3 regions of the Sphingobacterium sp. UBA3519 genome follow, and region 3 is predicted to be linked to each of the others. Evidence: riboswitches for the same ligand, from Rfam matches in the RefSeq annotation. Region 3 holds a riboswitch; each other region holds the start of a gene.
What was found. A riboswitch is a leader RNA that binds a small molecule or an ion and turns the genes downstream of it on or off. The one in region 3 is predicted to bind S-adenosylmethionine.
Positions count from the first base shown of each region.

Region 1: linked by a shared signal. The riboswitch ahead of metE (5-methyltetrahydropteroyltriglutamate--homocysteine S-methyltransferase) and the one ahead of B3297_RS11925 (5-oxoprolinase) in region 3 are both predicted to bind S-adenosylmethionine.
Region 2: linked by a shared signal. The riboswitch ahead of B3297_RS14035 (methylenetetrahydrofolate reductase) and the one ahead of B3297_RS11925 (5-oxoprolinase) in region 3 are both predicted to bind S-adenosylmethionine.

Region 1 is NZ_DFPI01000011.1:170,751-181,467, reverse strand. Features, by position in the region: gene B3297_RS06275 (hypothetical protein) at 1-99, opposite strand, end outside; gene B3297_RS06270 (sensor histidine kinase) at 474-2,306, shown strand; gene B3297_RS06265 (response regulator transcription factor) at 2,409-3,098, shown strand; SAM riboswitch class I at 3,283-3,386, shown strand; gene metE (5-methyltetrahydropteroyltriglutamate--homocysteine S-methyltransferase) at 3,465-5,777, shown strand; gene B3297_RS06255 (hypothetical protein) at 5,877-6,407, opposite strand; gene B3297_RS06250 (helix-turn-helix domain-containing protein) at 6,828-7,418, shown strand; gene B3297_RS06245 (hypothetical protein) at 7,449-7,814, opposite strand; gene B3297_RS06240 (single-stranded DNA-binding protein) at 7,989-8,384, shown strand; gene B3297_RS06235 (hypothetical protein) at 8,437-8,688, opposite strand; gene B3297_RS06230 (helix-turn-helix domain-containing protein) at 9,277-9,936, opposite strand; gene B3297_RS06225 (YbjN domain-containing protein) at 10,028-10,417, shown strand; gene B3297_RS06220 (PspA/IM30 family protein) at 10,422-10,717, shown strand, end outside.
Region 2 is NZ_DFPI01000024.1:347,170-357,886, reverse strand. Features, by position in the region: gene B3297_RS14055 (UvrD-helicase domain-containing protein) at 1-685, opposite strand, end outside; gene B3297_RS14050 (30S ribosomal protein S16) at 1,128-1,649, shown strand; gene rimM (ribosome maturation factor RimM) at 1,769-2,293, shown strand; gene B3297_RS14040 (hypothetical protein) at 2,404-3,255, shown strand; SAM riboswitch class I at 3,485-3,587, shown strand; gene B3297_RS14035 (methylenetetrahydrofolate reductase) at 3,658-4,614, shown strand; gene B3297_RS14030 (DUF2723 domain-containing protein) at 4,858-7,887, shown strand; gene B3297_RS14025 (OmpW/AlkL family protein) at 8,032-8,697, opposite strand; gene B3297_RS14020 (glutamine--tRNA ligase/YqeY domain fusion protein) at 9,154-10,717, opposite strand, start outside.
Region 3 is NZ_DFPI01000022.1:190,254-200,970, forward strand. Features, by position in the region: gene B3297_RS11900 (HAMP domain-containing sensor histidine kinase) at 1-262, shown strand, start outside; gene B3297_RS11905 (beta-carotene 15,15'-monooxygenase) at 333-1,910, opposite strand; gene B3297_RS11910 (HlyD family secretion protein) at 1,910-2,971, opposite strand; gene B3297_RS11915 (TolC family protein) at 2,971-4,248, opposite strand; gene B3297_RS11920 (DUF3050 domain-containing protein) at 4,513-5,283, opposite strand; SAM-I-IV-variant riboswitch at 5,494-5,587, shown strand; gene B3297_RS11925 (5-oxoprolinase) at 5,654-5,917, shown strand; gene B3297_RS11930 (hypothetical protein) at 5,948-6,253, opposite strand; gene B3297_RS11935 (DKNYY domain-containing protein) at 6,417-6,956, shown strand; gene B3297_RS11940 (hypothetical protein) at 6,973-7,281, opposite strand; gene B3297_RS11945 (hypothetical protein) at 7,313-8,341, opposite strand; gene B3297_RS11950 (hypothetical protein) at 8,658-9,353, shown strand; gene B3297_RS11955 (hypothetical protein) at 9,350-10,438, shown strand.

The DNA of each region.
Region 1 (10,717 bases), on a different contig from region 3:
TTTTTCCTCCATTAAAGGAATCTGCGGTTTCACCTTTACTTGTCCTAAAGCAATGGTCCCTATGGAAGACAATACCAATAATAATACGTAGCTTTTCATCTTTATATAGTTATTAAAGAGCACTCATTGTACCAATGAACGCGTCATATTCGGCTTATTCACTTCTCCAGCAGTTAGACTCAACCGCGTAGATTAAAATTTGTCCACAGCGCAATTCAGCACATAATCCATTTCTATTCACTAATTTACAAAGAACAGCATCTATATTTAAACAGATTGCTGTTAAACATTGTTAAAACAGCTACAAAACACATTAGCATCTTTATATTTGTAACAATTTAAGAAAAAATGAGCTATCGCACCTTAAATGGCCGCTCACATGGCATAAGGGATGAATACGCAAATGGTAAATAAACTGAGCGCTATAAACTTTTTGATATATTCAAAATACATTTATTTAATACCCAATACTAATGAAGAAAAATAGCATTGTATTAATCATTGGACTGATGTCTCTCGCTCTAATTGGGGTATTGGCCATGCAATTCTATTTTCTGAGAGATTCTTATCGCCAAAAGTCTCAATTATTTGATGAGTCCGTCAATGCTGCGATTACAGCTGTTGCCGGTAAGCTTGAACGACGGGAGGTAGTTGACTTCGCTAAGGTTCAACAGGAGCGTAACATTGAAAAATCCAAGCAGGAACAGGCCAAACAACGTCTTTTGGCCGAGCAACTCGAAATACAGTATAGAATTGAAGAATTAAAAAACAAACAACATGTTGTTTTCTCAAACTTTAAAGAGCAAGAAGACCAATTACGTGCATTGTATCCAAATGTAATTGAAATCAAAAATTCATTCTACGAAACATACATCAAAAGACCGGAGTACCAGAAATTTATCAAATTTTCTGTTTCAAATGAGCTTACCGACGATAATTTGGTACAGGCTTTTATCATGTTAAATGCTTCAAAGGTAGATGATCAGATCAATGGGAAGGACGATAGCACGCGGTTTGTTATCCCCCTAATGGACCCACTGGTCAATCAACAAACAAAATTCCGGGTAGCCACATTACCTCCAAGAGAGAATGCGAAACTTGCGAAAACAATTTCTGATTTGGAAAAAAGATTGGATATCCTCAACAGAAAAAACGCGTGGAGTGGCTTTAATGTATATGATTCCGTTGCCATGCTGGGCGGCAAAAAAGCAGACTACATCGAAGATATTGCTATTGGAATGGAGCTTGCTAAACGTCCATTAAAGGATCGATTGAATGTGATCATCGTTCAAGAACTTATCAAAGAGGAGTTGGCTCAACGCGACATTAAAGCTCCTTTCAATATTGAAATATGGAGCACAAACAATATATTACTAAATAATATTTTAAACGAAGCCGCTTTAAATAACCCAACAAATACAACCAAATACTCAACGGCACTTTTTAAAGGTGATATCGGTGCTGCGCCAGGAAAATTAACCATCTATTTCCCCAATAAAAAGGCGATAATTGCCGATAATATGGGCTATCTGTTGCTGCCCATGCTGGCACTGCTTTTCTTGTTGGTGGGGTGTTTTGCTTATACACTGATTATCATCTTCAGACAAAAGAAAGTTTCGGAAATGAAGACGGATTTCATCAACAACATGACGCATGAGTTTAAAACACCTGTTGCAACAATTATGATTGCCAGTGAGTCACTTAAAGATCCAGACATCAATGCCGACCACAAGCGCGTTCAGAAATTGGCTAATATCATCTACGACGAAAATGTTAGACTCGGAAATCATATTGAACGTGTGCTCGATTTGGCAAGACTAGAAAAAGAAACGCTAAAACTCGACCAGGTAGAAGTATGCATCAATGATCTTGTTTCGGCAGTAACGGATAGTATGCAGCTACGGATGCAAAATATTGGCGGGAAATTCAGTATAGATCTTGCAGCGACCAAGGATGTTGTCGTTGGTGATGAGTTACATTTTTCCAATGTATTTTACAATCTTTTGGATAATGCCATCAAGTACAGCAAAGGAGATTTACATGTCAACATCAATTCAAAAAATGTTGGCGACACCATTGTTGTCACCATAGCCGACAATGGTATTGGGATGAGCCGGGATCACCTGCAAAAGATTTTCGACCAGTTTTACCGTATTCCAACTGGGAATGTTCATAATGTCAAAGGATTTGGCCTTGGCTTAAGTTATGTACAGGACATTCTGAGAAGGCTGAACGGAAAAATTACAGTTAAAAGTGAAAAAGATAAAGGCACGACCTTTGAAGTAATTTTGCCTATTAAAAAATAAAACGTTCCTTTTTTGTATATTTCCTCTTTAAAAAATTTCAAAGGTTGAGGAAGGCTGATTTATCAGCATCAAGGGACATTGGTGAAAATTAATATATTCATTATGCAAAAGATATTATTAGCAGAAGATGATCCTAATTTGGGGGATCTTTTAAAAGACTATCTCGAATTAAAGGGAAAATTTGACGTCACATTATGCACGGATGGAGATGAAGCGATTTCTCAATTCAAAAAAAATAACTACGACCTTTGTATTTTTGATGTCATGATGCCAAAAAAGGACGGATTTACAGTTGGACGTGAAATCAGAAAAACAAACAATACTGTTCCTATTATCTTTGCCACAGCAAAGGGGATGATGGAAGATAAGACCGAAGCCTTTGAGCTAGGAGGAGATGATTATATCACCAAGCCTTTTCGAGTGGAAGAATTATTGCTCCGCATCAATGCTTTGCTGAAACGCAGTGTTCGAGACAAAGAAGAAGAAGTGGTTGCGGATAAATTTGAAATTGGCGATTATTTCTTTGATTATACAAGTCAGCAGATTTCTTACAAAGGACAGATGCAAAAACTCTCCACGAAAGAAGCTGAACTACTCCGCTTGCTTTGCTTAAAGAAAAATGATGTGCTGACCCGGGAAGAAGCGTTGTTAAAAATATGGCATGATGATAACTATTTTACGGGTAGAAGTATGGATGTATTTCTCAGTAAACTTCGTAAATATCTAAAAGAAGATAGCAAAGTTGAAATTGTCAATGTGCACGGAAAAGGTTACAAACTTTTGGTCAGCTAAAAAAAGGGGAATGAAAAATATAGTCATTCCCCTTTTTATGCTACACACGTATTCAAGCGTGACTTACTCGAATTCGTGGATGAAAATAAAAGAACAAAACAATTTCATCCTTAGTAGAATATAAAAAATTGACGCACTTTTATAAAAAATTTGCATTTCAAAAAGAAATGTTCTAACTTAGCGTCGCTTATAGAGAAAGGCAGAGGGAATAGACCCGATGAAGCCTTAGCAACCTGTCCCTTGACAAGGTGCTAAATTCTACCCTACTTGATATGGGAATGATAAGCCGAAGTCACCAAATTCTAGTGTGTCCTTCTCTCTCTAGCAAGAAATATAGTTGAAAAAGAAATATTAAAAACATTCATTATGTTATTGACTAACAATTTAGGTTACCCTCGTGTGGGCGCGTTCCGCGAATTGAAAAAAGCCAATGAGGCCTATTGGGCTAAAAAATCTTCTGTTGAGGAATTATTGGACACAGCAAAAAAAATTCGTGAAGGCAATTGGAAAACACAAAAAGATGCTGGAATAGATTTGATCCCTTCCAATGATTTCTCTTTTTACGATCAAGTATTGGATTTAACCCTCACTGTTGGTGCAATTCCTGCTCGCTACCATTCTTTATTGAATAAAGTAGACAACAATTACAGTTTAGATCTATATTTTGCCATGGCGCGCGGTTTCCAACAAGAAGGAATCGACGTGACTGCAATGGAAATGACCAAGTGGTTGGATACGAACTACCACTACATGGTACCAGAATTCACCAAAGATCAAGAATTCAAATTGACTTCCGAAAAATTCTTAAATGAATACAACGAAGCAAAATCATTGGGCATCGATACTAAACCAGTTCTATTAGGTCCTATTACATACCTTTTGATCGGTAAAGAAAAAGAAGCTGGCTTCGACCGTATCGATTTATTGGATAAACTTATTCCAGTATATGAGCAAATACTAGCTAAACTAGCTGATGCTGGTGCACAATATGTTCAGATTGACGAGCCTTTCTTAGCATTGGATTTAGATGCTAAAGTAAAAGCTTTATATCAACCTACTTTCGAAAAATTAGCTGCAGCAGCAAAAAATATCAAATTAATCGCAACGACTTACTTCGAATCTTTAAAAGACAACGAAGATATCGCAGTTAACCTACCTATCCATGCTTTACATTTGGATCTGGTACGCGGTGAAAATCAATTGGATACGGTATTGGCTAAAGTTCCTGCTTCATTAACATTATCTTTAGGTATTGTTGAAGGCCGTAACATCTGGAAAAATGATTACGAAAAATCATTGGTTAAAATCAAACAGGCTGTTGATGCATTAGGAAAAGACCGTGTATGGGTAGCTCCTTCTTCATCACTGTTGCACGTTCCTTTTGACTTAGACAATGAACACAATGAACAATCGCTACCAGCTGAAGTAAAAAACTGGTTAGCATTTGCTAAACAAAAATTAGCTGAAGTAAAAGACTTAGCCGTACTAGCGGAGGGAGAAGTTGATGCTGAAACAGCAAAACGCTTCGAAGCGAACAAAGCGGCTGCTGAAAGCCGCCGTACCTCTCCATTGATCCACAAACCAGAGGTTAAAACACGTACAAGCAATATTACTGATGACGATGCAAAACGCACTTCAGCATTTGCAGACCGTAAAGCAGCGCAACAAGCGAAATTCAACTTACCGGCGTTCCCGACCACAACTATCGGTTCATTCCCACAAACGAAAGATGTTCGTAAATGGAGAGCAGATCTGAAAAAGGGTGCTATTACGCAGGCAGAATACGATAAAGCAATCGCAGAAGAAACAGAAAACACCATCCGTCTTCAAGAGCAATTGGATATCGACGTATTAGTACACGGCGAATTCGAACGTAATGACATGGTTGAATACTTCGGTGAACAATTGGCTGGTTACGCTTTCACACAAAATGGTTGGGTACAATCTTACGGTTCACGTTGTGTAAAACCTCCGATTATCTATGGTGACGTATACCGTCCTGAAGATATGACTGTCCGTTGGTCTTCATATGCACAATCATTGACAAATCGTCCGGTTAAAGGTATGTTGACTGGTCCTGTAACAATCTTACAATGGTCTTTCGTACGTAACGATCAACCGCGCTCAACAACGACTTACCAAATTGCATTGGCGATCTTGGATGAAGTACAAGCCTTGGAAAAAGCAGGTATCAAAATCATACAAATCGATGAACCAGCTATCCGTGAAGGATTACCGTTACGTAAAGCTGATCAAAAAGATTACTTGAACTGGGCAGTACGTGCTTTCCGTGTCTCTTCATCAAATGTTGAAGACGATACACAGATTCACACACACATGTGTTATTCTGAGTTCAATAATGTGATCGAAGATATCGCTGCAATGGATGCCGATGTTATTACGATTGAGACTTCACGTTCTCAAATGAAATTATTGAATGCTTTCGCCGGTGATTTCAAATATCCAAATGATATTGGTCCAGGTGTTTATGACATTCACTCACCACGTGTTCCAAGCAAAGATGAGATGGTAGATCTATTGCGCAAAGCAAAAGCAGTAGTTCCAGCAGAACAACTTTGGGTTAATCCTGACTGTGGTTTGAAAACTCGTGCTTGGCCAGAAACCAAAGCGGCTTTAGAGTCTATGGTTGAGGCTGCGAAAATCTTAAGAGCAGAATAATTCTTAAACTATATTGATAAAGCCCTAGCTGAAATTTCAGCTAGGGCTTCTTTATTGGGCTTCGTTCAAAATAAAAACTGTTATCCGAATAAGGTGAGATTATTTTCGGCTGTTCTTCCGTTCTTTCTTGTTTTCCTTTTCGTTCCCGTTCTTAATTTCCTGTTTTCCTTTAATCCGATCTTCAATCGCCTTCAGGTTTGACGAAAAATCGAGGTCAACATTTTCAAGTTTAGCCTTTTTTAACGCCTTCAATGCCTTTTTGTATTTTCTCATTTTTTCAAATAGCAGTGCTTTCTTGATCCAGATTCCTGTCAAGGGCATGGCCGGAAGTGTCAAAGCAAATTTGATCGTCTTTTTTGCAGCTTCATACTCCCCCATATCAATCAATGTCTGAATGAAATAAGGATATACTTCCAGTGCCTGCACATTATGCACCAAAGCTTCCTGGAAATACCTTTTTGCCTGCTCATAGTCCAATAGCTGTTCGGCATGAACTCTTCCCATCAAACACAGCGCCATTGTATTGGACTCATCATAGGATAGCGCATAGGATAAGGATTCCATGGTCTCCTCCAAATACATCGGATAGTTATCCAGCGCCTGAAGGACATATTTATTTACTGAATTCATAAAATTTTCTAAAACATAACATTCATATCCAGCTTTCACGATAACTTTGAAAGTAACTGGATTTTTAAAACTCCTGAATAAGCTAAGCATATTGGAAAAGTGGACTACCATTTCGAGCGCCACGTTTTAGCCAATATCAACCTAGGTTACTTAACGTATTAAGAAGAAGATTAGGAAAGGGCCGTATTCCGAAGAATATTCCCGAGAATCTTCTCTGTGGACGAAGCGGGATTTTCTAATATTGCAAACATATTCTTCCGTTTTTATTAATTACTCTATTGAATTGCAAAGATTCAAAATATTTACCAAATTCCAAAAACTTTTGATTATTAATCTGTTATATTGTTCAGCACGATATTGGCATATTATTGTCGCATCAATTTCACTAAAATTCACCGACTATTTCCCCATATTTGAACCATGGAAAGTCAATCAGCTAATCAATTAATCAAACTAGCAAGAAAACGTAAGGGACTAACGCAGCAGGAACTCGCCGATCAAGCGGGGGTATCGCTAAGAACAGTGCAACGCATAGAAAAAGGCACGGAAGAAATCAGTGGATTTAGTCTCAAACAGATCAGTCAAATTTTGGAAATACCATTAGTACAACTCATTATGCCAAATGTAAATCAAATCAGTATCGACAACAATCAAACAGGAAGTATTAAAGCGCTATACTTATCATCGCTCACCTTTTTGGTCAATCCATTATTAGGGCTATTGGTCCCAGCAATTATGGGTTATACGAAACAAAACAAAGACGCCTTATACAGTAAGCACCTAAAAAAAATAATTATAATACACGCTGTTGGACTATTTTTTCTCGGAAGTTTCATAGGCTATATCATTATTGCAGATTTTTTTAAAATTGCACTACCGTCTTTTTTAACCAATATCTTTAATAGCGCCTATTTTCTACTCATCCCAGTATGCTATTACATATTGATTCTAACGTTTACTATTTTTAATTATATCGCAATAAGAAAAGCCAAGCTCAGTTCTGCAAACTAAACCAATACATATGAAATGTTGCGATCAATATCACAGCGGTTTCTTTTGAACAATCAATACCCAATCATTCTCCAACAACAGATAGCCTGTTTCGTAAATAAAGTTATAGGTCTGCCCCTTGTTATTGGAAAAAGTATGTGTATGAAACTTAAAATCAAATCCCAACCGCTTTAACTTTTCACGTTGGATCTTCACCATACCCTCCCCACTCAATGCATCTAATAAAATACGGCGGTTTTTTCGTAGGATATTATTCACATTGCGCACCAGATTGGTCTGGTCGCTATTTAATTTATTGTTATAGGCGTTCCGGCAAGCATCATCACAAAATCGCTTGTCCGAACGGCCATATATTACTTTGCCACATTCAAGGCAGACTTTTTCTCCAGAACTCATAACGGAAGATTAAACGACAACAAACGGTTACAACCGACTATAGTCGAATACAAATGGTAAATAGACGACTATAGTTATTTCCCCGCCCCACCTTTGCTTAAGATCATTCGGCGTTCATAGCCAATGACCATCAACTAAAATAAGAATTATTAAAAACTTTTAAAAATTAGACACATGAGCACATTACGCAACAAAGTACAATTGGTTGGGCATTTAGGAAACGACCCGTTAATCAAAACAACTTCCACTGGCACCAATTACTCCATATTACGTCTCGCCACCAATGATCTTTTCAAGAACAAAGCCGGTGAATGGGTTGAAGAAGTTCAATGGCATACACTCGTGGTTTGGGGTAAGCAAAACAATACCATTGAAAAGAAATGCCAACGTGGGACCAAACTCATGGTTGAAGGCAAACTCACCTATCGTAACTATGAGAACGCAGATGGGGTAAAACAATATGTCACAGAAATTAAAGTAGATAATTTTATGATTTTATCTGATTCGAACGGCGCCAAAGATGACATCCCAACACCTCCAGATGAAAATGAAGACGATCTGCCTTTCTAGTATGATCAACGAGGTAGGTTTTCAAGCCCCTACCTCGTCGATTGTTTCCAACTTATTTTGTCAGGCTTGCAGTCAACGCTCTTCCTAGGTTCTCTGCATACGCCTTCCATAATTTAGCATCTTCTGGCGTAAACTTAGCAACAGCTTCAGTTTCTTTGGCCGCCCATTCCTGTCGCTTCGCTGCAAGCTCCTTGAGTTTAACAACATCGCCGCTTTTAGCAACAGCGATAAATTCTTTGATATATTTTGTATAATCCTCCGCCAATTTTTGTGTCCCAGCAGAACTAAACTTCGGTATTGGCACTTCGCCACCGCTATTTTCTACCGACGTTTCGGCCGTATCTTTTTTTAAGTCAATAGCGGCAGTTGTATCTTTTACTTCGACTTTTTTAGTCGCGGAATTATTGCAGGAAATAACAAAAAATCCAGCAATTAATGCTGATAAGGCTACTTTCTTCCTTTATTTAAATTTAGTTTTTTATGTCTGGTCATTTATTCGTTTATGCGTGTTGCTCTAAAGCTAAATAAATCACTCTAGTTTTATCGGATCGACAAGTTCACCATCATCTTAATCACAACCCTACCTTTTTGTAACGTTACTTTATTATCGAACTAATTTAATTACAATGCCCGACTCTACGAAATTTTTTGTGGACACTCACATTCTGCAGGCCTGAGTTAGGAGTCTTCTTTTCTTGTAGGCAAGTCAACATCAGATCAACTCCAAGGCCGTACATATTAGGGGTATTACAAGGGTAAACCCCTGCAAACCCCTTGTTAATACCTTGTAAATGGACTGCGATTACATAATTAACCACGGATATGATAACAACATGGAAATACGCCCGATACCGGCAAAACCGAATAAACAATAGGAAAAAGTTCCACGCAATTAGATTCGCTCAAACCTGCCATACAATTTCCAGAAATATGCTTTCTCCCCCATAGTGAGATCAATCTTCTTCCAGGCATTTAAGGCTAAACTAATCTCCTTTTCCTGCAAACTGTATTTTCCAATAAAGAACTCTTCTTCGGAAAAATACAAACCAAATGCTTTATCCAACGTATGTAGGCTCTGAACATCTACCTCTTCAAAAAATAAAATGGATTGAGGGCCAGCCAAAAAATCACTCGGCACCGGAATAGCGTCAGCGTATTCGATTGCGATGAGGCGGTTCCTACTTTGCAAAGGAAATTCAATTATTGGAAGCTCTTCTAATTTCGAAAAATAACTACCCGCCTCAAAAATACCATCTCGTTCCAGCAGCGGGATTTGTAACAATCTTTTACGTCCAATAAGAGAAACATTTGGATCAAAATAATCATTGAAATTAAGAATTTCATTGACAGATAGATTTTTTTCAATAAGATGCTGCACAGGAATGCCAAAATAATTTGCAATTTTTAGAACAATCTCAATTTTTGGCTCTGCACGCATTTCTTCGTAAGACGAAATATTACCTCTAGTAAGATTAAAAATATCCCCAAATGCCTGTTGACTCATTCCTTTCACTTTTCTTAATTTCTTAATATTGTTGCCTACGTTGCTCATTTTAAAAAAAATTGAATATTTATTGCAAAATATTTTTGCATTTTTATTACCTTTATGCAAAGAATATGTGCAATATATAAAAAACTTGATTATGTACTTCTCAAAAATTGAAAATTATATCGCCAATATCGGTTACACCATCACCCATAAGGATACAAAAGAAGGAATCTTTGTCATCGAAAATGAAGACGACGGAATCCGTAACCTGATTGTAGGCATTGCCCAACCCATCCTGATTTTTGAGCAATATCTTTTTACAATCAGCAATGACACCATGGATATGTTCAAATCACTATTGATAAAAAATAGAGATATTATACACGGTGGGTTTGCATTAACAGAAGATGGTACCAAAGTTATATTTCGGTATACCTTACAAATACATAATCTCGATCAGAATGAGTTTGATGCAGCCATTAATTCGCTGAGTCTTTTGATGAGTGAATATTATAATCAGTTAATAAGTTTTTCAAAATTATAGAATAATGAATATTTTTAAGAGAATTTTCAGAATTGGTCAAGCCGAGATCCACGCAGTCGTGGACAAAATGGAAGACCCTATCAAAATGACGGAACAGGGTATCCGTGAGATGAAAGAGGACCTGGAACAATCGTTAGAAGCCTATGCTAAAGTTAAAGCGTTAGCCATACGTACCCAAAACAATTGTGAAAGGAAAAAAGAAGAAGCCAATGAATTCGAAAACAAAGCTATTCTATTACTCCAAAAAGCACAAAAGGGAGAATTAACGACAGAAAAGGCAGAAGGTCTTGCAAAGGAAGC
Region 2 (10,717 bases), on a different contig from region 3:
AGGAGTTTATCTTCTGTTCAACCTCCTGATTCAGGAGATTAAAAACCTCCTTGGGATTAGCAGAGTTGATATAGCCGTCAAATTCCTGGAAGTTTTCAGAGAAAATAAGGCTTGCCAAACTCATTAATTGTTGGCGGTAGTTCCAATTTTCATTTTTTGCTATTTTCTTTTCCGCATACGCTATAATCCAGTCAAGTAAGTCGGGGCGTTCATCCAGCAATTGATTAAGCATGACTGTTAAGTCATTTTTCACTTTATTGACATTCATTTCAATCTTATAAGCTGCATCAAGATTGAGTTCATAAGTAAATGCACGAATGACTTTTTGGGAAAAACCATCAATTGTACTTATGGTAAAATGACTATAGTCATGTAGGATACGACGGTAGACACGGTAAGCTTTCTCTTGTATTAGATGCGGGTTCCAATCTGGCTGTTGCTCGAGAAGAAGCTTTCTGAAATCTTCAATTTTAGGGCTACGATCGCCTGTTGCCAAGCCATGGAGTACCGAAAGGATACGTTCCTTCATCTCAGCGGTTGCCTTATTGGTAAATGTGACCGCCAAAATCTCCTTATAGCTATTCTCGTTGGATAGTAGGAGTGTGAGATAGTGTAAAGTTAAGCTAAAGGTTTTTCCTGAACCGGCCGAAGCTTTGAGTATTTTTAATGGCGCAACAGATTTCATAGAATGAAGGTAGAAAGTAAAAAGTGAATTGGCAAAAATGTCAGTGACTATTTCGAAGGGAAAGTACACAAACGGTTCATCCTGTTTACATTTGGTAAAATAGCTTTTTTTTGAAAGTGTCTTATTTTATTGGCTAGAAAAAACTTTCAGTTTGCTATCATTGCTGTTGGTATCTGCGAAGTCACGAAAGTTTTGAAGAAAAGGGCTATTTTGTACACTGATTTTTTGAAAGACTTGTTTCACCTACAGTATGGTAAGAGCAAAATCTTAACGTGCGTAGGACGTGTTTAACCTGAAAGTGGTTACTGAAAGAAGCTAACCCTGTCGTTTTCAGTGAAGTTTTATTAAATTATAACGCTGATTAAAAAAAAATAACTATCTTTGCATCCCCTCTAGTATGAAGCTCGGGGGATATGTTGAATACATAAAATAAAATTAAAAAATGGCAACTAAAATCAGATTGCAAAGACACGGTAAAAAAGGACGTCCTTTTTACCACGTAGTCGTAGCGGATTCTCGCGCTCCACGTGACGGTAAATTCATCGAACGTATTGGTTCTTACAACCCAAACACAAATCCAGCAACTATCGTTTTGGATTTTGAAAAAGCTTTGGATTGGATGAATAAAGGTGCTCAACCAACTGACACTGCTCGTGCTATCCTTTCTTACAAAGGTGTTCTTTACAAAAAACACTTGCAAGGTGGTGTGAAAAAAGGTGCTTTTGATGAAGCTGCTGCTGAAGCTAAATTTACAGCTTGGACTGACGCTCAAGAAGCTAGAATCTCTGGTAAAAAAGATGGTTTAGCACAAACTAAAGCTGAAGCTAAAAAAGCTGCTTTAGTGGCTGAAGCTAAGAAAAAAGAAGAAAAAGCTGCTGCTGTTGCTGCTAAAAATGCTCCTGTAGCAGAAGAAACTGCTGCTGAAGAGACTGAAGCTCCTGCATCAGAAGAAACTGAAGGTTAATTCTTTCATAAAGTATTCGAGAAAGCCGACTCAATCTTGAGCCGGCTTTTTTTGAAACAGCCAATAGGCTAATCGTTTGCCAAATCATGTCTCACAGCTAATCGCCAAATAAGAAAAATATGACTATTGATCAATGCTTTTACATCGGTTACATCAGTAAAACAAGAGGTCTTAAAGGAGAAGTACAACTGTTTTTTGAATTCGAAGAATACGAGAGTTTGGATATCGATGTTGTCTTTGTAGAAGTGAACAAAAAGCTTGTTCCTTATTTTGTTGATGCCATTAAATTTCAAAAAAATAGCACTGCTTATGTAACATTTGAGGATGTGGATCATATCGATAAGGCTCAGGTACTCGTTCGTAAAAAGCTATATCTTTCCAATGATAAAATGCCCGAGCGAGACCCGGATGATTTTAGATATACTGATTTAATCGGATTTTTAGTGATCGATGAAAACCATGGCGAACTGGGGCAAATAACAGATGTTCAGGAATTCCCACAACAATTTGTCGCCACAGTAGATATGGATGGCAAAGAACTGATGTTTCCGCTGTCCGACGATTTGATCTTAGGAATTGATGGCGAAGAGGAGATCATTGAAGTTGAATTGCCTGAGGGATTGGTCGATCTGTATAAGGAATAGGCATATCCCCAAGCTTATTCAATTGAATATCCTATACTTACTATTGCAGTAATTTCTTATCTTGGTCCTTATATATTAATATTACTATTGGGCATAATTATTAATTGATTTTGAAACCGTTATTACTGCTGTTATTCACACTCTCATTGTCTTCGTGTACTTTCTTTGGGAAGAAAAAGGAGTTTCCTGAAGGTAACTACCAAATGATATTGGGCTATCCAAATGATGAGTATCATAAATTAAAAAGAGAATCTCCCCAAAATGTGGAGGCAGATACCTATGGTAATGATCCTATTCTATACCGATCCTTTCTTTCGCTTCATGATAAGGACCAGTTTGTCATGGCGATTGATGATATCTTACTCTTTGGTAAGTACAAATTTGACGGTGATAGATTAGAATTGACGGATGAGAAAAAAGGTAGTGTCGCTTTGGATATTGTTAAAATAAAAAAAGATTTTGTTCAGCTGAGAGGTGATTTTTCACAGTTTAGCTCAGCACGTATACCCACTAGTGAAAGACTTTATATCAACTTTGTGTTAGATAAAACCCTTATCCGGGAAACGCCCAGTAAATTTGATAGCCAAGTGAATTTATGGCGAAATGCTCCGGTAAAATCAGAAAGTGAAAAGGAGATAAAAGCGAGGGCCTTGAATTTCGTAGATTATTCTATCGCTTATTTCCAACACATATCAAGCTCTGGCACCCATCACGATTATCGAATGGATGGTGTCGAATCACCAATTATTTATGCCGAGAATGGCATTGTGCTCAAGGCATGGGCAGATGTTCCTGATTCTTGGAAGGAATTATTTTACAACGAAAAAGAGGCATTAGTCGCCTATCACTATTTATTTGACGGATTTAAATATGGATCGAAAGAAGAGTACCATGTTCGGGGACTCTTATTGATCACATTTTATCTCAAAAATTTACGGAATTCTTTGGCAGCTAATCTTTAGCCAATGTTCTTGTGGCATAGTCAATCTCTTCGCTGTCTATGATCCTCGATCGTTAATTCTACTGGTTTTTCTAGGTCTTTAACTCTTGGTAGCGCGAAGAATCCTGTCGTTGCATGGACACAAAGCTAAAGTGACGTTGAAACATCGTTTATTGAAGTCTTTTTGCTGCTATTTTTGCCTTTTCGAAAAAATATTTTTGTCTTTTGATTTTTTAAAACGATATTAGCAACGCTTATAGAGAAAGGCCGAGGGAATAGACCCGTTGAAGCCTTAGCAACCTGTATTGTTCAAGGTGCTAAATTCTACCCTACTCCATGTGGGAAAGATAAGTTACATGTAGATAAACGATTCCTCGACGTGTGCGTTTCGATGTAAGCCAACCAAACTAAAAACAGTTTTTTAATGAAGATTATCGATCATATCCAGAATGCCAAAGGAAAAACATTGTTTTCTTTTGAGCTATTGCCACCGGCGAAAGGGCAGGGCATCCAAAGTATTTTTAAAACCATGGATGAACTGATGGAGTTTAAACCTCCTTTTATCGACGTCACCTACCATCGGGAAGATTATATCTATAAAGAGCATGCGAGTGGATTACTGGAACGTGTTTCCTATCGTAAACGTCCTGGGACAGTGGCGATATGTGCGGCCATCATGAATAAATATAAAGTGGATGCGGTGCCACATTTGATATGTGGGGGTTTTACAAAAGAGGAAACTGAAAATGCATTGATCGATTTGAACTTCCTGGGGATAGATAACGTTTTGGTGTTGCGGGGTGATGCACGTAAGGGCGATGCCGATTTTATACCAACCGATGGTGGACATGCTTTTGCAACAGACCTATTGGAACAGGTAACCGATATGAATAAAGGAAAGTATCTGCATGAAGACATTATCACGTCGGAAAAGACTGATTTTTGCATCGGAGTAGCCGGGTATCCCGAAAAGCATTTTGAATCTCCAAATTTCAATACTGATTTTAAATATCTGAAACAAAAAGTCGATATGGGAGCAGAGTTTATTGTGACTCAGATGTTCTTTAATGTTGAAAAATACAAGGAATTTGTAACAAAATGTAGGGACAATGGAATCCATGTGCCCATTATTCCGGGATTAAAACCACTGACAACAAAAAAGCAATTGGTGACCTTGCCAAGAATTTTTCATTTAGATATTCCAGAGGAACTGAGTGACGCTGTCGCGGCATGTAAAACGAATGCCGACGTCAGACAGGTAGGTGAAGAGTGGTTGGTACAACAGTGTCAGGAGCTGATTAAATTTGGCGCTCCGGTATTACATTTTTATACGATGAGTAATCCTGGTCCAACAAAGAAGATTGTTGAAAAACTAGCCTAACTCATAAAATGATAAAAAAGGGAGCAGATAAGCTCCCTTTTTTATGATAATATTCATTGTGAAAGCCTGAAATAGGTTGAAAGTCTCGGCAGCGTGGTTTAGGTCGATCTCTATATTCAGTGTTGAATAGCCTGTTTACAGTCAGGTACTGGTGTTAAATAGTGTTAATTCGTGTGTCGGAGTCAGGATAACTTTTTAACTTAAAGTGCTAAAAAGGATTTTAACAATAGACCAATTGACCTTATGACGTACAATAGATTAAATTCTCTACTCGGTTTTGCTTGCGGACTAATTGCCACCTGTGTATATATCGCTACAGTTGAAAAGACGGTAAGCTGGTGGGATTGCGGTGAATTTATAGCCTGTGCCTATAAATTGGAGGTGGCACATCAACCGGGAGCACCATTGTTTCTTCTTATTCAGAATATATTTTCTAATCTCGCTTTAGGGAATAAGGGGCAGATCGCCTATTGGATGAATATAGGTTCTGCAGTTTGCAGTGGAATTACTGTTACCTTTTTATTTTGGACAATAACCGCCATTGCTAAAAAGCTACTCAACAAAGACAAACAAGCTTCTTTGTCAACCTACCTGCAGATCTTCGGCGCAGGAGTTGTCGGTGCAATGGCATTTAGTTTCAGCGATTCATTTTGGTATTCGGCAGTAGAATCTGAAGTTTATGCAATGTCTTCCTTATGTACAGCAGTTGTATTTTGGGCAATTTTAAAGTGGGAAGTCCGTGCAGATGAAGACGGTAGCGATCGTTGGCTGGTTTTTATTGCTTTTGTTATGGGGCTTTCGATCGGAGTGCATCTATTAAATCTTTTAGCAATCCCGGCTATCGCGATGGTTGTTTATTTCCGAAGAGCGAGACAGGTTAATGCGAAAGGGACAATAAAAGCTTTCCTCGTCGGAGTGCTGATCTTGGGGGCCGTTTTGTGGGGAATTATTCAATGGTTAGTCGGTCTAGCGGCTAAAGTGGATCTCGTATTTGTGAACTCATTGGGAATGGGATTTGGTACCGGAATTTTTTTCTCGTGCCTATTATTGGGGGGATTGATAATTTACGGTCTATATTATTCCTATAAAAAGCAGAAATATACACTCAATACAGCCTTGCTGGTTCTTTGTTTTGTTTTATTTGGATACAGTTCCTACACCATGGTCATGATCCGAGGGAAAGCAAATCCATCCTTGAACAATAATGCGCCGGATAATGTATTTTCTTTTTTAGGATATTTGAGCCGTGAACAATATATACGGGAACCGTTACTCAAAGGACCTTATTATGACTCGCAAGTGGTTGGCGTCGATAGTAAGACGAGCTATCGGAAAGATAAGTCGGAGTATGTTCCCTTCACACAGGTAGACAAATATCAATTTGATAAGGAAACCTTTTTCCCGCGTATCTATAGCCAAGATGGAAGCCATCAAGCTTATTACAGAAGTTACCTCAATTTGAAAGAAGGGCAACAGCCAACGTTTTCCGATAATTTTAAGTTCTTTTTTAATTTTCAACTGGGAGATATGTATACCCGATATTTCTTATGGAATTTTGTGGGTAGACAGAATGACAGGCAAGGATATGGGACCTATAGTGACGGCAACTGGTTGTCGGGGATCAGACCATTGGATAATTGGCGTTTAGGGGGGCAAGATAAAATATCTCGATCGCAGGAGCATGACCCGAGCCGGAACACTTATTTTTTTCTTCCACTGCTACTCGGAATAGCTGGTGCGATCTGGTTGTACCGAAACAATAAACCTTATACCTTGGTACTGACCTTGCTGTTTGTGTTTACGGGGGTAGCGATCGTAGTTTATCTCAACCAAACTCCTATGCAACCCCGGGAACGAGATTATGCTTACGTGGGGTCTTTCTATGCTTTTGCGATCTGGATTGGGCTGGGAGTAATAGCATTTGTTCGGTTTTTCAACCGTTTTGTACAAACACGTTACGCTTTAGCGACAGGTATTTCTTTTGCGCTGTTGGGAGGCCCTATTATTTTGGCTCATCAAAACTGGGATGATCATAATCGGTCCGAGAAATCGTTGGCAAGGGATATGGCACGCAATTATTTGGAATCCTGTGCTCCAAATGCTATTCTATTTACCTATGGCGATCATGATACATTTCCTGTATGGTATTTGCAAGAAGTAGAGGGCGTACGTCCGGATGTTCGGGTTGTCGTGTTAAGCTATCTCACAGGCGATTGGTATATGCAACAGGCCAAACAACCCACGTATCAAGCGGCAGGGCTCCCCGTGACGATTCCCGCTGAAAAGACGAAAAAAGGCGTTCGTGATTATATCCCTTTCGTAGATAGACAACTTGACAATGCGGTAGATATACAGCAGTTATTGCAGTTTGTCACATCGGATGATCCGGAGTATAAAGTTCAGCTGAATTCCGGTGATATGGAAAACTATTTCCCTTCCAAGAAAGTCCAATTGCGCATTGATAAAGACGAGGTGGTTAAGAAAAATGCGGTTCCGGCGTATTTTCAGGGAGCTATAGTTTCTGCAATGGAATGGGAAATTCCGAATGATCATCTGACCAGGTCGGATTTAACCCTGTTATCCGTGCTTGAAAATAATCATTGGGACAGACCGATATATTTTTCGAATATGCTGCCAAGTGATATTAAGTTGGGACTGGATAAATACCTGGTCAATGAGGGCTTTACTTCTCGATTGATGCCTGTCACTGCTACAGATCAGTCGACAGGAAAACGAAGTGAGCAGGGTGGGCTAGTTAATATGGAGGCGTTATATAGCAATATTATGCATACGTATCATTGGGGTAATGTTAAAAATGCACAATACTTGGATACAGATTCGTTCCGCTTTGCAAGCATGTACGCCCGTGATATATTTGGAAAAGCTGCCCGAATGCTTTTAGCCAATGGCCAGGTCAAACAAGCTGGGGAGGTGGCAAAAAAAGCATACGATCAATTGCCCGATCGCGTATATGCGATGTCGGACGCCATCAATTATGCCGATATTATCGATAGTCTGTATCGCTCGGGGCAACCTCAGCTGGCCAACAGGATGATGGACCGTAACCTTGACTATGTCGCTGAAAATATGGAATACCTACATCAATTGGTAATGGATAAGAAAAACCTGAGCTTTGAGTGGAATGATATTCAGACCGGCTTGGACTCTGTAGACCGGTATAAGGCTATTTTATTGGAAGCAAAGGATACCAAACGATTGGCACGTGTTGAGCAGTTGAGGCAGCAATATCAAAATTGGTACGGCGTAGAATAATTTTGATGATGAACTGAACCAAATTACCAGGCACGCCTAATGGGGCATTGGATTAACGTATTTGAGATAAGAAACCAGATGAGGCCTCTTCTAAAATATTGGAAGAGGCCTCGATACATATAGGATAGGGAATGAGCCGAGTTATTAAAATTTCATGCCGACTCCAAAGCCGAGCAGGAAGGGGTTGATGTCAACTTTTGCCGGTATGGATAGGTTGGGGGCGAGGTTTGACGCATCCACATTGACATCGGTCTTTAAAAGAATATACTTAGCATCTAAATTCACGAAATATTTTTCAGATAGCTTAAAATCAATTCCCAGTTGAGTCGCAAAGCCGAAAGCATTATCATATTTTACATTTTTAACCGTTTGCCCCGCATTGACGCTATAGAATATGGTGTAATTTATTCCCGCTCCTACATAGGGTTTAATGGCACCGTCGGGGAGGAAGTGATATTGCGCTGTCAGTGTGGGAGGGAGGAGCCATACACTCCCAAGATCCACATTGCTGGATGGACTGCCACCAATGGCAGTTAAATTTGAACCTGTTGTATTAACTTTATGTTTTGTAGTCCCAAGGATCAATTCCGCCGCAATGTTTTTTGTGAAGAAATAGGTGAAGTCAAGTTCAGGGATAAATTTCGTATTGATGTCGACGTCTCCGCCTATGGTATTAATCTTGGCCGATTCGTTTGGCATGACTGTCACACCTCTGAGTCTCATTTGCCAGCGTTGATTAGGGATTGTTTGTGCCTGTAAACTTAGTGCGCCTAGGGTAAGTGTTAGTGCAATTAAAAGTAGCTTTTTCATATCATTAAGGGTATTTTGTTTGCTGTAAAACTATTGCTAAAATCAGGGCAAAAGAGTGACGATAATCAGGTTGAAAAATGAATGATACGATGTTTTTCCTATTGCAGATGATGTACCTTTATAAATTACTGTTGTAAAAAATAGGAAAGTATGGGTAGGTGTAAATCCGCTGTAATAGTTTTTCAAGCCACATTGGGATAATAGGGCTATTACACGCATTTGTCTCGCCTGAGGACGAGCAAACGTTATGAAAGTATGTCATTCGCGCAACTGCGGATTGTGCACCAGAATAACTGCTAGGAGAGTTGGGGGCAAGTGGGGGACTGGAGTCTCGTTTAGCAGGGCTAATGGGGATACAAATCCGGTATGTCAATGCATATTGAATGGAATAGGAACGCTCCTAAAATAGAACAGGTCGGAATGAATCCGACCTGTTCTATTTTAGAAGTTACGGTTTTACGCATTTTTCTTCACTTCCTTACCCCAGGAGTCTTTTAATGTAACCGTACGGTTAAAGACTAGATGGTCTGGCGTTGACTGTGTGTCTAATGTAAAATAACCCAATCGTATAAATTGATATCCCTTTCCAGGCGTAGCGTTAGCCAGATCCGGTTCAATGTAAGCACGTTGGATAATATGTAAACTTTCAGGGTTGATCGATGCTTTAAAATCTTCTGCAGCGGCAGGATTTTCATCATTGAACAATCTGTCGTACAATCTTACTTCGGCTTCTTTCGCATGTGGAACCGAGATCCAATGGATTGTTCCTTTAACTTTTAATCCTGAAGTATCTTCTCCTGATTTTGAGTTTGGAACATAGGTACAATGAACTTCCGTCACGTTTCCGTTTTCATCTTTCACAAAATCATGACAGGTAACGATGTAAGCATGTTTCAAACGTACGGAAAGCCCAGGGCCCAAGCGGAAGAATTTTTTTGGTGCATCTTCCATAAAATCATCGCGCTCTATCCAGAGCTCTTTTGAAAATGGAATGGAGCGTGAACCTTCACCGCCTTCGACTTCAGGGTTATTCTCACCAATAAGATCCTCTACCTGACCATCAGGATAGTTTGTGATCACCAATTTGATTGGATCAAGGACAGCCATTCTGCGCCATGCCGTTTTGTTGAGATCCTCACGGATACAGAATTCCAAAAGACTGACATCGATCATGTTTTCACGTTTTTGAACACCGATTTTTTCACAGAAGTTGCGGATACTCGCCGGTGTATACCCCCTTCTGCGCAATCCTGAGATCGTAGGCATGCGCGGGTCGTCCCAGCTTTCAACAAACTTATCATTGACCAGTTGCAGTAATTTACGTTTACTCATGACAGTATAGGTCATATTCAAGCGTGCAAATTCGTATTGTTTGGAAGGGAAAATCTCCAATTTATCTATACACCAATCATAAAGTGGGCGATGTGGAATAAATTCCAATGTACAGATGGAGTGTGTAATTTTCTCAATGGAGTCTGATTGGCCATGTGCAAAATCATACATCGGATAGATACACCATTGATTCCCCGTTCTGTGGTGATGAGCGTGCTTGATGCGGTATAATAAAGGGTCGCGCAAGTGCATATTTGGGCTAGCCAAATCAATCCTTGCCCGAAGTACTTTTTCGCCATCTTGGTATTTACCGGCGCGCATATCTGCGAATAAGGTCAAATTTTCTTCAATAGACCTGTCGCGATATGGTGTCGGAACACCGGGTTCTGTTGGGGTACCTTTTGCTGCTGCAATTTCTTCAGCAGTGCTGTCGTCCACATAAGCTAGACCTTTTTTTATTAGCTCAACGGCATAACGATATAGTGTCTCAAAATAATCTGAAGTATATAATTCCTCTGCCCACTGGAATCCAAGCCATTGAATATCTTTCTTGATGCTTTCAACATACTCGGTATCCTCAGTGACAGGGTTAGTGTCATCAAAACGTAGATTAGTCTTGCCATTATACTGCTGTGCTAATCCAAAATTCAAGCAGATGGATTTGGCGTGACCAATGTGGAGGTAACCA
Region 3 (10,717 bases):
CCTAATCGCTATCAAAGCGGATGAAAATAGAATTCAGCTGGAATTTAAAGATGACGGAATAGGCATTGACCCAGTCGATCTGCCCAATATATTCACACCATTCTATCGTGGAAGCAACAAAGATTATAGCGAGGGAAATGGTATTGGTTTATCGCTTACCCGAAAAATCGTGCTTCTCCATCAAGGCGAGATCACCGTCCGCTCGGCAAAAGGCGTTGGAAGTGTTTTTAGCATTGATATCTCACATCGTTCCCTATCCTGATAGCATGCTATTTTTTTTTAAGTCTCCTTAACCAGCATATTGTGGTAAAGGAAAAATGTAGCACTGTCAGCTAAGCAGGAGAAATTCTGTTTTTTCTCAACTTTTTATACATGCTTTTCAAGGAAGGCGAAATCAGTATCAGCAAAAGTATGCTGATACTGATCATGGACATGATCTCATAATAATCCATGGCATAGCGCACAAAGGATTGGATCTTGACCCGCTCAGCAACGAGCTTTAAGGCTGCCGTATGTTCCTTATACTGCAGTCCATGCTGCAAAATGCTGACAGATTCCTGCTGCAGGTACTCCCGAAATAAGGGATTGCCCACTTCCGTTTGGTCCCTAAAAACCTGCTGGTGCTGGGCATATTCAAACAACTTGAAAAAATTCTGCAAACCGATACTGCTCGTGTAGCCCAGGTATCGGATAGCAAGACAGACCGCAGCCGCAGAAGCCCCCAATTGCGGGCTGACACTGGTAATACAAAATAAAATGGTGGGTACCATAATAAGCCCTACTCCGAGTCCATGTAAAACTAAGGGTATCCAAAAATGCGCATCATTCCCCTGCCCCTCAAAGGAGAAAAACATCCATTGGTGAAACAGCAGCAAGCAACAATAGCCCGAAATCCAGATCCATTTTACGGGGCGTTGCCCAAGCATCCAATACAATGAGCCTAGAACACCAGCGACAATACCAGCAATATTAAACCACTGGATATAGGACAAATGAATAGGATCGAGTTGAATAACCTGTACGAGATATTGATTTGAGATGGTCAAGGAGAAACGCTCAATATACATCATGTACAAAATCAATAAGCCCAAGAGAAAGTTCCTGTTTTTAAAAATCACCAAATGAACATACACACGCCTGAGCACCATTTGCCGAACAATAAAAAGAATAAGCAACGTTAGACCTACCCCGAATATGATCAGCATATGCTGATCGTTAAACCAATAAACTTCTTGTCCATACACCATTAGATAGCCAAAACTGACGATCACAAGACTATAGAAAATGCAGCTTGCCCAGTCTAATGAAAACAAAGGGTAAGGACGTATATGCCGTATGGAGCGCATCGACAGCATAATCAACAATAAACCCGGTACAAATGATAAGGCAGCGTATAGATAGAGCTGATCAAAATTGAATGAATCGATAAATTCAGCCGTGACGAAAGTATTAAATGGGGAGCTGCAGAGTAACATACCAAAAAAGACAGCATAACTTACTTCCTTAGCCCGATCGCTTTTCAACCGTGAGAATATCATGGAGATCGATAAGTTTACGGCAGAAGCAAACAACATCCCTTGGAAAAAGCGCAGGCCATATACCCAGCTGATATCGGTGATGCTGTACATCAAAAAGCAATTCAATAGCTGTAGAAGATTAAAAATAATGTAGTACTGCTTGATGGGAAAGTATAAAAAAAAGCGCCGTTCTAAAACGTAGAATCCAACAAAACCAGCATAAAACAAAATGATCAGAAACTGGACATCACTGGGTTGTGCACCGTAAAATCCAGCGGTGACATTTGTATTTGCACCCGGCAGGAAAAATAAGACCATACTGGGCATCAAACTGCTAAACAAGATAAGCTTGATCAACCACTCCGGCACCCATTCTTTAAAAATTCCCTTCACTATTTCTGTTTTTTTGATACCGATACATTCACATTCATTCCCGAAAGAAGCTGTTGGGCTCCCTTTTGCTTATCCAGCTCAATGCGCACAGGTACGCGTTGTACAATCTTCACAAAGTTGCCCGTTGCATTATCTGGCGGCAAAAGGGAGAATGCAGATCCAGTAGCCGGGGAGATGGAAATAATTTTTCCATAAAATTTTTGATCCGGATACGCATCAGCAACCACCTCAACCCTATTGCCAAGATGCAAATAGCGGAGTTGTGTTTCCTTAAAATTAGCGGTTACCCAGGTTGGGGTTTCTCTATTGACGATAAAGCCCAAAACTTCGCCAGCACTTATCATTTGACCTTTTTCAATCGTGCGTTTGCCAATCTGTCCATCGTAAGGTGCGCGAATAACGGTATAGCCGACATCAAGCCGTTTGCGGCCGACAGCTGCCGTTAAACGAACACGTTCGGCATCAACCACACCTTTTTTCATATCCACATCATGCACACGCTCCTGTGAAGCCTGTAATTTATGCTTTAACGAAGCCAGCTCACTCTTATACACATCCAACGTCGCTTTTACATCCTCCAGTTGCTGTGCCGTTGCAGACTTTTCCTGAAACAAATAATTATATCGATCATATTCCAACTGTTGCTTGGTTACCCGAGCCTCCCCGGCAGCAATTGATGTGCGTAAAGATTCATGTTCCGCCTGGAGAATTTCCTTTTGACTATGAAGAACATTGATCTCTGCAGCTTCCTTATTGACGGATGCCGCTACCTGATCAGCCTCATATTTATATTCCTTATTATCTATAAGCAACAAGGTATCACCCCGTTTAACCAATTGATGATCGTGATAATGCACAGAAACTACATATCCTCCTACCCGGGAAACAATGGGATTGATATACTGCGTTACCTGTGCATCATTTGTGTAGGTATACCGCAGTCGCATCCATAATGCTTGAGCGCCCCATAACAACAAGGCCAACAAGACAATTCCGGCCAACCAGTTGGTGATTCGAGTGAGTTGTGCCTCCACAACTGTTCTTCGTGATTTAGGTTTCATTAGATAGTACCCTTCAAAAATTCGATAAAATAATAATGTTTCTGTATCGCAATATGTGCGGTTTCAAGATCAAAAAGTGTTTTTAGGTATTGCATATCAGCATCCAATAGATCCGTAATCAAAGCCGATGATTTAAAATACCTGTTTTTTATAATTCGTGCATTTTCCTGCGCCAACGCCTTATTGTTTTGACAGACGTCCTGCTGCTTAATAGCCAATTGATAATCCAACAGGGCCTGTAACAGCTGATTTTCCAGAATCTCCTCTTCATGATGGTGTTTTACCTCTTGTCGATCCAATGCGATCTGTGCTCCGCGCACCACGTTTTTATTGAGATAGATAGCCGAGATCGGTATGCTTAATTTGAGCCCTGTGATACTCAGATTATACCAGCTGGGATTATAGGGATACAAGAAGACCTGTGGATTGGCAAAGGTAAATGTGCTGGTCAAACCCAACTCAGGAAGATAATTTGATCGCGCCTGTTTGACCGACAATTTCTTCAAAACAACTTCCTGTTCGGATTTTAGAAGGGAAAAAGCATGGCTTCGCGCTTCGGCAACAAGCGCTTCATAGCTGGGGCTTTCCACTTTAAAAGGTTCGGTCAAGGGGATAATCTCTGCTGTAATACCGCCAATTAGCTGCAGCTTCTGATTTGCAGCCTGAATATCATGACCGATCTGCACGAGCAACAGTTCCCGCTTCGAAAGTTCCAACGAAATACGCAAGACGTCACTGTGTAATACCACGCCCGCCTTATACAGATGCTCAATCTCCTTGAGCTGTACCCGTTGATCAGCAATATCCTGCTCGATTAAAGATCGGTTACTATACGACAGTTCCAAATCCAAAAAAAGATTGCAAACCTCCAATTTCGTCTGTGCTGCGGCATTCTTCCAATCGATTCTAGCCAGCTCATTTTCCAGTTTTTTGGACTCTATTTTCATTAGGTCCCGATGCCCATTGTAGAGGTTCAGATAAAAATCCAGGCCGCTATCGTACAAGTAATGAATGATATCATGCTGGGAAGGTTTATTTAAAAGCCCCTGGTCATATACAGGCATATTACTTGCATAACTAGCAGAAGCTCTGGCGGAAATCTTAGGGAGCAACTCCATGCGTTGCTGCTGTACTGCCACCTCAGTTTCTTTGAGCTGCAAATAGGACTGCTCGATGTATTTACTGTTTTGTAGTGCTTTGTCGATCATGTCTTTCAGCGACATACGCAAAGAATCGAGGGCGAAGGTGTCCGAAATAGCGCATACTAACAATCCCATGGTTAGTATGCCTTTTGCCCAATAGGGAGGAAAAAAGTTCACGTGTGCTATGTAATTTTTTTGCGTTGCAAACTTAGACACTTATTGGAACTTGGATTTCTTCACAAACGCCAATATGTTATGGAAAAAAGACATTTTTTCATCAATTCAAACAAAAAGACCAATATCTGCCAAGAAGTCCTTACAATATCCTTTTTTACAGCACATAAAAAAGGCCTTTCAAATCATGATTTGAAAGGCCTTTCTCGACGGTATAATAATAGATTATCCGTATAAGGAATCTTCTATTGCATTCCACAACTGGATTCTCTTTTGTAGCGCAACTTTACTGATCTCTTTCATTTCCGTCCATTTAACCTCATCGTCCTTCGCAAGATCTGTGATCATCTGCATCGCCAACGGTCCATGCTCGTCGCCGTCAAGATCAATATGGCGTTGAAAATAATAAATAAAGCTATCCAGATTGGCTGTAGGAAAGTTTGTTTTAATTTCTTCCAAAATAGAGGTAAACATTCCCGGGATAAGATCTTCGCGTCCAAATGTAAATGCTGCGGCAATTTTATGCACCTCGCCCTCAGCAATCACTTCGAATGTAAAATTCAAAAAGTCTTTGATCCGCTTGTCCAATGTGGTCGTTGCAATGACATCGAATATGTTGTTCGATTTTTTGGCTTGAGCAATAAATTTGTTGACCAGATGAAGGTCGGCACCCATGGCATCCATGGCGTCCAGATACATCTCAAAGTGGCTCAAACGGCGGCCATCAATGTATTCATCCGATTCCTCAGCCAAGACAATTTCGTTGATTAGATAGCGTGTTGATGGATGCTCACTCGCAAACCAAGGTAAAGTCGTACAGGTCAATTTAATCTGTAAAGCTTTTAGTAAAGACATAAAATCCCATACAGCGTACACATGCCCTTCTGTAAAAGAACGTAGATTCTTGATCGTTTTGATCTTACGATACAAAGGGTGTTGCAATAATACCTCGCGTTCGGTAGCAATGTATTCGTTAATTTCCGCAATTCTATTCATGGCGCAAAAGTATTGTCTTATCTCTGTTTTTAAAAGTATTTTCGATGAGATTACAGTAACATGATAAATTTTTCGCCCAGCTATCCGCTTCATAACCAAATCACAGCCAACAACGCGCCTCGCTTTTGAACTCCCTATTCCTGTTGTTAGCGCTCATTTACCCTTAAAAACAAAAATATTTTTTATTATAAAAAATAATCTATTATATTTGTAGAGTATTCAGAATTGCATGATGCAATACCAACCGAGTGGAGGCACCGCGGTGGTAAATTAATACGGGTTTCGACCAAAATAAACGTCACAGAACGATTATTTTCCCAACAAGATCTGGATACAGTTTATGGTTTAATCCTTTAAATTTTTAAATTGTATGGCTACTACAACAAATCTTTACCAACACTTACTGGAAAAATTCAGTTATTACTCAACAGATGAACTGATCCAGCTCAACAATGACACGATTTTAGGACAAGGCTGGGGTTCAGCCAAAGCAACCTTTAGAACAGCTTTGATCAGTACGTTCTCCAAAAGAGGACTGGATCTTTCCAACATCATTTCCAAGGAAGACGGTTTTACCTCGGTGAAGCATGTCCCTGTACGCTTGGAACAGAATGTCCTGATTCCTTTACAGTAATCGTTATCGGCAAAAAAAGGTAGGCCTAGCCTACCCTTTTGTCAATGAGTGATGATATTTTAAGGTATGATTGAGTGAATGTGCGGTCTGCCGGGCATCGTCCTGATAGGACGATAAATCTTGGCAGGCTCTGATATCTGCTACATCCACCTTGTTTCTTACTTTGCTGATGACCTGATTTAATTCCGATTTCCAGTTGCCCGGATCGCCAAAATCGTCCACCCAATTTTTGTTGATAAACCTTTTATAGTTCAAAAGCAAAATATACAATTCCTCACCACTACCGGCGCGATTGATTGACGTGCGCCAGTTCTCTAATTTTTCTTTAAAACTCATAACCAGCAATATACAAAAAAATATTTGGATTCCAAAATAGTTGCATTTGAAACGGATAAGGATAACGAGAAATAAAATGATAAAATGATTAAATCTTCGGTGAATTATCTTGGTCATAAAGGAGGGATTCAATATAAATATCATATTATAAAACAGATACATTATGGCCTTTATCCACTTAAAAAATATGCTTGTTATTTCCTTTGCATTGCTATGTATATTGGAGAAAAGTATTGCTCAACAAGGTCGTCACAATAAAAGATCTACGTCTCAGACGACGTTTCGACATGACAGAGAAAACGATTATGTCAACATAGGCAACCGGATCTTCTACAGGGATAAGATGGTCGAAGGTGTCGATGCACGATCTTTCAAAGACCTTGGCAATGCTTATGCAATAGACAACTGGAATGCCTATTATCGTGGCGTTAAGATTAAAGATGTCTCTGCGCCCAGCTTTAAAATACTGGATGAAGGATATGCCAAAGACAGTTGGAATGTCTATTATAGAGGCAATCGACTAAAAGATGTATCCGACCAAAGCTTTGTTCTTCTCGGTGATGGATACAGCAAAGATAGCTGGAAAGTCTATTATTTTGGTCAGGAGATAAAAGATGCAACTGCTTTTACATTTAAATATCTGGGCAAAGGTTATGCGAAGGATAGCTGGAATGAATATTATAGAGGAAAAAAATTAGAATAGAAAATAGACCACGGGATTATTCTATTGAATAATTCCAATTTCCTAATCCTTTCGGTATCTCCCAGGATTCGGCTTTGGTCTTGTAATTATTAAAGTGACCTTTTTCCCAAGTGGTAATATGGTAACCTTTACAGAACTTACAATAATAAGCCCTTTTGCAGGCATCTTTACCCATCCTGTGTTTGATACGTTTACCATCCAGTTTGTTTTTCATCCGGGATCTGAACTTAAAGTGAAGCATTGCCCATTGCGCCTCAATTAAAGAAGGAAATCCAACTTTACCAGTAGCTCGGCATTTCCAGGTATTGTCCCTTACTTTTTCCATAATCTATCTATTAAAGTTCATCTATTCAATTTTATTGCTCCTTTTCTATTGGCACCTGCATCATGACCCATTCTCTGATATGTTTTGCAATTTTATCGGATACCTCAAAATTATACCTTCCCTCAAAAGGGATTTTGAGCAGGATACGCAATCGGCCCCGTTTCAGTTGCAGGCAAGCTTGGATCATATCCAAAGGTATAGCCTTATCCCGGTCTATCTTTTGTACAAATCCCTTCGTGCTATTGACAACTTCCTTTAAGCTGCGCTGCTCGCCACAAGTCAGATTTTCGTCCATCGCAGTTCTTAAATAAAGGCTGACTATACCATTTTTATAAGTAAAAATCCCGATATCCTTATAGGATATCTTTTGGGACAAGATTTTATTATTGAGCAGGAATACTTCCTGTTCCAGATCCATGGATCTTAACAGAGCTAAGTCTATTTCATCCATTGCATCCACATCTCTATCTTCCCCTGCTGTTTCCAGGATCTCTTTCAGCTCTTCGATGCCCGGAGAAAGCAGCTCAATCTGCTCCTGGAGATCTATCGTTCTTGATTCCTGCTGCAGGATAGTTTCTTTCTGTTCTAAAATCAATATTTTTTGCCTGTGGTAAACAGCGACGTAGAAATAAACTGTATAGGACATGTTCAGGACCAGAATACCGCTAAATATGACCATTAAAGGAAACAGCAGCCATTCATCCTTCGCCTGTGGATCGGGGCCAATGATCCAGAACAATAAAAGCGTCGGAAGTATGCAGCAAAAAAATAATTGCATACCGGCGCGTTTTTCGGGGTTAACCAGCCAGTTCTGCTTTTTGTCTAATATTACGATAACCAATCGTATATAAAAGAAAATAATCGCTACCATCAATACAAAAAATAGATAGCTATAGGTTACCGGCCAGTCTAAAAGCCATTCCGCCAAGGCGCCCCGATAGCCCAGATACCAACAGAATCCTCCAAAAATGAAAGATGCAATCAACTGCCAGATCCCATCGGGATACTGCACCGTCAATGTTCTATTATCCTGATATCTATTTTTGCTAAAACTTTTCATGTACAGACGACATTTTAATAACGCTATTAAAATTTACATACTTATTTTTGTTATATAAATTTAGCCAATTATTTATTAAACGATGTCCAACTAACTTAAATCAATGCTTTTGCATCGTTTTACGGTTCAAATAATTCCCCTGCTGGATGAAAAATTTAATTCTTTGTTGCTAGAAAATCCTATTTCGCTGTCAAGAAATTAGCCCTCATTGTAAAAAATTGACCTTCATTGAAATGGTTGGGATATTCACTGAAATTTCATGCTATAGTGGGTAAATTTATAGCGTAAAACTTCACTGATTATTAAACCATAAATCATGAGGACGATAAAGAAATTTAGACTGCTATTTAGCCGCAATTATGTATTTATTGCAATTGCTGTACTGATTACCTTATATGGGATTTTCTGGGCCCGGTCACATAGCGAGCGCGTCTATAGCATCGGGGCAATGATCATTCTTATCCCATTTCTGGAAATGCGTGGCCAAGAACGCGTCATGCAGCTTTTCGTTATCTTTTTTGTCTGTATTCAGGTCAGCAGCATAGCACTATTTGACCGCCTTCCCTACCAGCTGCTGATCAGCTCACAACCCTTTTGGACAGCTGTAAAAAAGGGCATACCGACAGCCTTTATCATCTGCGCAATGGCACATCTGTTTTTCTGGAGAAAGACAGACCTTTTCAAACTTTATGGGATCCAATTTCCCATCATGATCATTGCATGTACCTGGTATATCCGTATGCTGCTGATCATGGCTAATTGCCAGCATATCCCAAATGCAAAAGCTGTACGCATACCCGCCATTGTTATCCAGAAATGCCCTGCTTGCTGTGACCTATACGAACTATGGTTTTCGTTCAATTATGAAGGTGAGGAAGAAAAAGTTTCGATTAATGTCAATCCCCAACTACATGAACAGACCAATGAAGGAGATTCACTCATACTTCAGATGCATCCCGGGAGATTTGGCTGGCCATGGTACCATAAGGATATCAAAAGGAGGTATAGATGATCGTAAGTTTACAGAAGCTGACAACGCTCATAGAAGCCTTGGTTTATCTTGATAACAAAGATATTCCAAACCATTTGGGTGAGATCACCGAGGCCTGCAATACTAATTTTGCATTGGCACTACAAGCCCATCGGGAGATTATTCAGGTAAATAATGCACGTCAGGCTATCCAAATCTACCATACTCAATTGTTGCGGCTACACTCTTTGTTGTATAGCTTCTGTAACGTGCGTAAAATTGTGAGTTCTGCAGCGCTATTTGCCTTAGAAGAATTACTTGAGCGAATCGAACAGCTCTTTAAAAAAGATATTGATCCCTGTACGCCGCTGCCAGAGCATTATTATCTGAGGCTGCATGAATATGTATACGAACATATGCCCTATATTCTGGATAAGTTGGCTCAGAAAAGCATACCTAAAGCCTATCTCACCGAGATCCTTTCGGGTATGGACAGCCTATTTGAAAATGGCAAGATTCCCTATATTCAATACCGACATCAGAACTACCTAACCAAAATGATCGAATCACTTTGCCAATTGGCTGAAGACAAGCGCCAGAGTAAAAACTGGCATTACCGCTTTTTGATTCTGATGGTCAATTTCAATTTTAACCACATGGGCTTCTTCAATCGCTGGAAAGAACTTTACAATTCAGACCCATCCTTTATGGATGCCTTGTTACGCTTCCCCAAACACTTCTCCTGTATCCCGGACTTTGCATATGATAGCAACCGTAGGAGCTTGCTCAAGTTGATGCGCGGGTACATGGAGGATGAAAAAATCTCTCCATCAGCAACAATGCAGGATTATCCCCAACAATTTATTCAAAGCAATTTTAATGGCAAAGAGCTCAAACTTTGGATGCATATATCTGTAAAAGCCAACATTATGTGGTCGTCAGAGAAAAAAGAAGTTGCCGAGGTGTTTTCCAGGCTCGTCAAAACGAGGGAAGGCACCTTACTTTCTGCGCATAGCCTGATCCGGATGGACAAAAGCGCCGAGTTTCATACAGCGCTCCGTATCCGCAAGGTATTGAATACGATGCTTGACGAACTGAATAGACAGTTTCCTGACTTAAATAAATAAAACATAAAAATTTAAAAAACAGGGGGTATGCCATCGCTACCCCCCCTCATCATATTCGTTCTATCTATCAAAACAAGCCTTAAGACGCCAAAAATCAACGGTTTTACCAAGAATCCTCTGCGGATCTTTTTATCGCATAATACATCTTCATTACATCCCAGTCGTTATTTAAATCCAATAGAGGCAGGTGCACTTTCCAACTTAACCATTTCGCTACACCTGCTCCGGCCTATTTTCCATACTACCTTTGTTTTACAGCGTACGAGAAAGTAGAAGCTG